DNA from 3 places in the Endozoicomonas sp. PH6C genome. Region 3 is predicted to be linked to each of the others. Evidence: predicted binding sites of a transcription regulator. Region 3 holds the regulator's gene; each other region holds the start of a gene.
What was found. The regulator PhoB, encoded in region 3, activates phosphate uptake and scavenging genes when phosphate is short. The targets are predictions, from matches to a motif close to TGTCATANNNNTGTCANA.

Region 1: ACOMG9_RS20050 (Na/Pi symporter) is a predicted target of PhoB. The motif match lies at 1,137-1,154, and genes of this name have one in related genera.
Region 2: ACOMG9_RS01935 (choice-of-anchor I family protein) is a predicted target of PhoB. The motif match lies at 944-961, and genes of this name have one in related genera.

Annotation. Positions count from the first base shown of each region.
Region 1 covers NZ_CP185342.1:5,443,193-5,445,467, forward strand. Annotated here, with positions in the region: gene moeA (molybdopterin molybdotransferase MoeA) at 1-990, shown strand, start outside; gene ACOMG9_RS20050 (Na/Pi symporter) at 1,229-2,275, shown strand, end outside.
Region 2 covers NZ_CP185342.1:500,388-502,662, forward strand. Annotated here, with positions in the region: gene nhaA (Na+/H+ antiporter NhaA) at 1-105, shown strand, start outside; gene ACOMG9_RS01930 (hypothetical protein) at 244-804, opposite strand; gene ACOMG9_RS01935 (choice-of-anchor I family protein) at 1,013-2,275, shown strand, end outside.
Region 3 covers NZ_CP185342.1:141,991-144,265, reverse strand. Annotated here, with positions in the region: gene phoR (phosphate regulon sensor histidine kinase PhoR) at 1-787, opposite strand, end outside; gene phoB (phosphate regulon transcriptional regulator PhoB) at 832-1,521, opposite strand; gene ubiA (4-hydroxybenzoate octaprenyltransferase) at 1,851-2,275, opposite strand, start outside.

The sequences.
Region 1 (2,275 bases), 1.9 Mb from region 3:
CTGGCCGGGCACCCCTATCAGGGTTCTATGCCCCCTGGCCACTGTATAAGAATCATGACAGGTGCTTCCATTCCTGTAGGTGCCGATACGGTCATCATGCAGGAGCAGGCCGAGATAACCGAACAGGGTATTGCTTTCAGCAAGCTACCCTCTCAGTCAAGCAATAATGTTCGCCGTGCCGGTGAAGATATTCCTCAAGGTTGTCAGGTTTTTGAAAAGGGACACATCATCAAAGCCCAGGATATAGGTCTGCTGGCTTCATTGGGAATCCCTGAAGTTCCAGTCATTCGCAGAATAAAAGTAGCGCTCTTTTCCACGGGTGATGAACTGAAGCTGCCCGGCGAGACTCTCGGACAAGGTAATATATACGACAGCAATAGGTTTGCAGTATCAGCGATGCTCAAGCGACTGGGTGCAGAAGTGATTGACCTTGGAAAACTCCATGATGACCGCGACGAGATCCGGAAAGCTTTTCTGAAAGCTGATCAGCAGGCTGATGCAGTTGTCACCTCTGGTGGGGTATCCGTAGGTGACGTCGACTTTGTCAAAGATATTCTCAGTGAAATAGGCCATACTTCGTTCTGGAGGCTGGCCATTAAACCCGGCAAACCCTTTGCCTTTGGTAAACTTCCCAACAGTGTTTTCTTTGGGCTACCCGGCAATCCGGTTTCCGCTACGGTAACTTTCCAACAATTGGCAGCGCCCGCATTGCAACATATGATGGGAGCAGAACCAACTCCTGCTGCTGAACTACCAGCAACGTGCCTCACTCCCCTAAAGAAACAACCCGGTCGCCTGGAATTCCAGAGGGGCATTCTCTCAACCAACGAGAGAGGAGAAGCCGAGGTAGTCACATCGGGCAGTCAGGGGTCGGGGATTCTCCGATCCATGAGTATGGCTAATTGTTACATCATTTTGCCCGCTTCCCAGGGAAATATTGAGGCAGGAGAAACGGTTAGAGTGCAGTTGTTCGATAAACTTCTCAGGTAACTACTCCCTGTTCTGCAGGTTGTCGCATCACTCTGGCTCCCATGCTTTTGGGACCTCCGGGTTCCGGCATGGAAAAGGGTTGCCCCGAAAACGAGCACTGTCATATTTCTGCAGTCTTTGCCCTGGTCCTGGAGGGTTTTTAAATATTTCAAAAAAATGTCATAACTGTAATATTTCTGAAACAAAACACCTATATTTTCGCCATCATCTCTATCCACACAGCACCAAGGTGCAGAAAATGTCTGAAGCAACTAGTCAAGCCAGCACCAAAGCTGACTATAAATACACCAGCAGGCACTATGGCCGTATCTGGCTGAGAGTTATCCTCTGGATCTATGCTCTCCTGGTTGCCGTCAGTGTAGTGGGCTCTGGTTTTAAAATGGCCGTAGGTGGCGCAGAAGCAGCTGCAGAGCTGTTCAGCTTTGCCAACAACACTATGCTGGCACTGATAGCCGGTACCCTCGCCACGGCTCTGGTTCAGTCTTCCAGTACAGTAACCTCTGTTATCGTTGGCCTCGTGGCTGGCGGCCTGCCGGTAGAGATGGCGATCCCCATGATAATGGGAGCCAATATTGGTACCACCATCACAAATACTCTGGTCAGTCTGGGTCACATGGGTTGCGACAAATCCTTTAAGCGAGCTTTTGCTGCTTCGACAGTTCACGACTTCTTTAACTATCTGGCGGTTCTGATTCTGTTGCCTCTGGAATTGATGACCGGCTTCCTGAGCGATATTTCACAGCACGTAGCCGCACTGTTGGTAGGTGGCTCTGCTATTGATATGGGCAGCCTGAATTTCGTCAAACCCCTGACCAAGCCGGCCGTGAATATTGTCAAGGATTTTGCAGGCCTCCTGCCCGACAGCACACTGGCTGGCCTGACCATGATCGCCTTCGGTATCTTCCTTATCTTCAGCTCGGTCGTAAGACTGGGCAAGCTGCTGAAAAAAGTTATGGTGGGACGTGCCAGGGACATTCTGCACAAGTCTATTGGTCGTGGTCCGATTTCCGGTATTGCCTCCGGTACTGTTATGACCGTAATGGTGCAATCCTCTTCTACTACCACCAGTCTTATGGTTCCTCTGGTAGGCAGTGGCGTCTTCACCGTTCGTCAGATGTACCCTGTTACTCTGGGTGCCAACATCGGTACAACCATCACAGCGCTGCTTTCAGCAACGGCCATCGTCGGTGCAGACGCAGAGCACGCAATGACCATTGCTCTGGTACACTTGTTCTTCAACGTGTTTGCCGTAGCCCTTATCTATGGCATCAGGTGGCTCCGTGAG
Region 2 (2,275 bases), 360 kb from region 3:
GCAGGGGTTCTGATTGCCTCCCTGATCGCGGGTATTGCAGGCTTTATCTGTTTGACTAAAGCTTCTCCAAAGGCTGATGAAAAGGCTACTGCTGAGCAGGCTTGAAGTCAGACTATTGTCTAAGTACGAATCAAACCCGGAGTTGGCTCCGGGTTTGTTTTTTCAGGGGACTATTCTAATTGTTTTCATGTTGCAGAGGCTGCCCAGAGCTCTGGTTTGTCGTTCTCGATTACCTAAAACTCATTACCTTATCCTATGGAGAGATTCTACAACTTCTGATAGTGGTGTGTGTAAACTTAAGTTTTCACATAAGCTCTTAAACTGCTCGTTGCCTACAATTATTTCTTTAACTCTTGATAGTAGATTGTTTAACTTTTCATATAGTTGACTCTCTGGTTTTTCAAAATTTTGCAAACAAAATTGATCGAGCGAAACTGCTCGTGTTTGTTGCAAATTAAGATCAGCTGTAGCCTCATAGAAGGCTGGTGGAAAAACAGGAAAAGGCAACTTAGGCATGTTCATAACAAACAAAGATTTTACACTCAAATCTTTTCTGGTAGATCTGTGTTGCAATTCAGAAAGCAATATCCTGATATCGTCAATCATTATATTCAAACCACTGTTAAAACTAATAGACTTATATATTTCATAGTTTTGACTTCCCGGAGGCATAATTTTTAATGATAACACGTTACACAAAAGTATAAATTTCTCAGCTGCTTGAAATATTTTAGGATTTGCATTTGCCGCTGATGCGGATGCTATGAAGTAAAAAAAAAGTAATGTTAATAATTTTCTCATCATAAACTGCCTTTATCGATGGTCAGACTGTTTCAAGGTAGCATTTTTTTTGAGAAATATGACAGCGGGGTATTCCTTTATGCTATAGCCTCTCCAGTGGTGGGACGAGAAAAGCCAGTTTTTGTCGTCTTTGTGTCAACAATGTCATTAAATAGTCATTTGTAACCGTTATAAAAAGCCCTGATCAAATTGAATAAAATCAGGAATCTCAATGGAACTGAAACTCGCTCGCAACGCTATCACTCTGGCAGCTCCCTTCATTTTGGCTGGCTGTTCAATGGTTCAGGAAAACGTTGAAGTTTCCCATCCCACCATGGAGCCGATCGCTCGATATGCTTCTGGCAGTTACCATAAAGGGGCTGCAGAGATTGTGGCCTGGCATAAAGCCAGTCAATCTATCTATGTTGTCAACGCCCTGGATAAAACCGTAGATATTCTCAGCGGTAAATCACTCAAGGGGCAGCCTCTGGCTAATCCGACCATGGATTCCAATATACTCAAAATTGGCAAGATCAATCTTGAATCCAGTATTGACGGCATGAAGCTGGGCACCGCCAACAGCGTTTCTGTTCATGGCGATCTGCTGGCTGTTGCTGTTGAAAACAGTGACAAACAAAAGAAAGGCGTTGTCATAGTTTATAAGCTCGATTCTGAAGGTGGCGCTGTATTCAGTGACTATAAGGTTGTAGGTGCACTGCCTGATATGGTGACCTTTACGCCCGATGGAAAATACCTGCTGACAGCGAACGAAGGTGAACCCTCATCGGATTACAAAATTGACCCGGAAGGTTCAGTCAGTGTCGTCAAGGTTACCTCTGAAGGCAAACTGGAAGAACCACGTCATGCTACTTTCACTGCTTTCAACAAGGGGTACTCCAGAAACAGTGAGCTGCCAGAGGATGTCAGGGTTTTTGGTCGTGATGCTTCTGTGGCTCAGGATCTTGAGCCCGAGTACATAGCCGTTTCTGATGATTCCAGAACAGCGTACGTCTCTCTGCAGGAAAACAATGCCCTGGCATTGGTTGATATTGCCAATGCTCGCATTGATTCTATTGTTCCCCTTGGTTACAAGGATTATGGTCAGTTTGCGATGGATGCCAGTAATAAAGACGGTGGTGTGAATCTGCAAAAATGGAGTGGTGTCTATGGTATGTATCAGCCAGATACCATTGCTACCTATTCCGTGAAAGGTAAAACCTATGTTGTAACAGCCAACGAAGGTGATGCCAGAGATTATTGGTACAAAGCTGCTTCTGAAGCTCAATGTCTGGCTTCTGGTGGTCTGAAATACGATGATGAAGACGGTTGCCTGGGGTTCACAGAAGAAGTTCGTACCAAAAAGGTTAAGGTGGCCCTGGAGCACCCTAACGCTGAAGCAGCCAAAGACCAGAAAAAGCTGGCTCGTCTGAAAATTACCAACACTCTGGGTGATTCGGATAACGACGGCAAGTTTGAAGAACTTTACTCCTACGGA
Region 3 (2,275 bases):
GATTCTGCATTCTCAGCGACTGCTCCTGCATCCTGTTCAGTGCTTTTTCCCAAACAGGGGGCAGACCTGAATCCGGGCCCAGACTGTCCAGCATGGTTTCGATGTATCCAGACACAACCGTCAGTGGTGTTCTCAGTTCATGGGAGACATTGGCAACAAAGTCTTTTCTCATGACTTCCAGCTGATTCAAGCGCGTGACATCTCTAACGGTCATGAGACGATTGCCTTTGCCATAAACCGTTATATTAAATTGCAGTTGATGATCCGGGTTGATTGGCGAGGGGATCTCAAGAGCTTTTTGATAACCACCCTGCTCAAAGTAGTCGGCAAACCTTGGATCACGTAGCAGATTGGTAATCAACTGCCCCTGATCGTCAGGCGTCTTAAGCCCTATCAAAGTTCCAGCGGCGGGATTCCACCATTCCAGGTTGCCCTGATTATCTATCATTACAACACCGTCGTTCAGCGCAGCAGTTGATTCCTGAACACGTTCAATCACTCCGGCCAGCTTTTGCCGGGAACGACTGTGCTGTTTTTGCAATCGATAGATACCATCAAAAATTTGCCCCCAGAACCCTTTACTCTCAGGAGGCTCTTTGCTCCTGGCCTTGGGGTCATTCAGCCAGTCCAGCAGCTTGAAAAGCTGACGGAAGCTCCAGACAAAATAACCTCCCATGACCACACAGAGTCCTAAAAAAGGCTCTCCAAACAACCAGCCCAGGGAAAACCCGACAATCACGTAGGCGATCATGCGGCTCAGCAAATGGGTTTTTGAAATTGTTGTCATATTACTCCCGGCCAGATAACTGCTGAGCACTGAGCATAAAAGGTTTACACCCTCGTTGAGAAACGATATCCAGTACCACGAACCGTTTGCACAAAGGCTTCGTAGTTATCACCTAAGGCCTTACGCAAGCGTCGAATGTGTACATCAACGGTTCGCTCTTCCACATAAACGTTGCCACCCCAGACCTGATCCAGTAACTGCCCACGGGTATAGGCACGCTCCTGGTGCGTCAGGAAAAACTGCAGCAAACGGTACTCGGTAGGTCCTATTTCAGCAGGTGAGCCATCAATAGAGACTCTGTGGCTGACAGGGTCCAGCTCCAATCCCTTGATGACAATGGGAGACTGGTTATCAAATCCGCCTGTACGACGGAGAACCGCTTTTAAACGAGCAGCCAGCTCGCGGGGAGAAAAAGGCTTGGTGATGTAGTCATCGGCACCGGTTTCAAGTCCCTGGATTTTGTGGTCTTCTTCACCTTTGGCCGTCAACATAACAATGGGTATTTCAGAGGTCAGCTCATTGCGCTTCAGACGACGGGCCAGTTCAATTCCAGAGACATCTGGTAACATCCAGTCCAACAAGATCAGATCGGGTTTGTTATCCACAATCAGAGAGTGCGCTTCTCTGGCATCTGCTGCCTCAAGACAGTCATACCCTGCCATTTCCAGAGCAACGGTCACCATTTCGCGAATCGGTGCTTCGTCATCTACGATCAGAATGGTCTTTCCTGGCATTAATCTCTACCTGTTATCTGTCGATTCGATTTCGGCGGTGACGTTCTGGCATCTATCAGCTGAAGCTCATTGGGGCTATACCAGGATGGTAGTGTCTCAGGACAGCACCTTTCCTATCGCTCAGGCTGTTTCTCACTACTTTGATCAACCGCACTATACACCGGACATTACACCTTTGAAATGTTACAGGCAGATGACACACTAAAGGCTGATATTGCAGCTTAAAAATAAAAAGATCCCTCAGGGTTTACAGGGTAAGGCTTTTCGCCATTTATCCCTACAGCCACCATAAGTAGCAATACTTACCAGGCTCTAAGCCGGATTGAAGATCAAAGATAACTCAACACGAAACCTGCAAATACAATGGCTCCGGCCCAGTGGTTACTGAGAAACGCCTTGAAGCAGGCTTCACGCTCACGACGACGGGTTAACCATTGCTGGTAAACGAAAAGGGCTGCGACAGCCAACAATGAGAGATAATAGAGAGCACCTAACTCCAGTTGATGGCCTGCCATGGCCAGTGTCATCAGGGTAAGTACCTGCAGGCAACCAACAATCAGGTTATCCATCTCGCCAAATAGAATGGCTGTGGACTTGATACCTACTTTCAGATCATCGTCACGATCCACCATGGCGTATTGAGTATCGTAAGCTACTGTCCAGAAGAGATTGGCCAGAAACATCAGCCAGACGATGTTTCCCAACGAGCCACTCTGAGCCGCAAAAGCCATGGGTATCGACCAGCCAAAAGCAG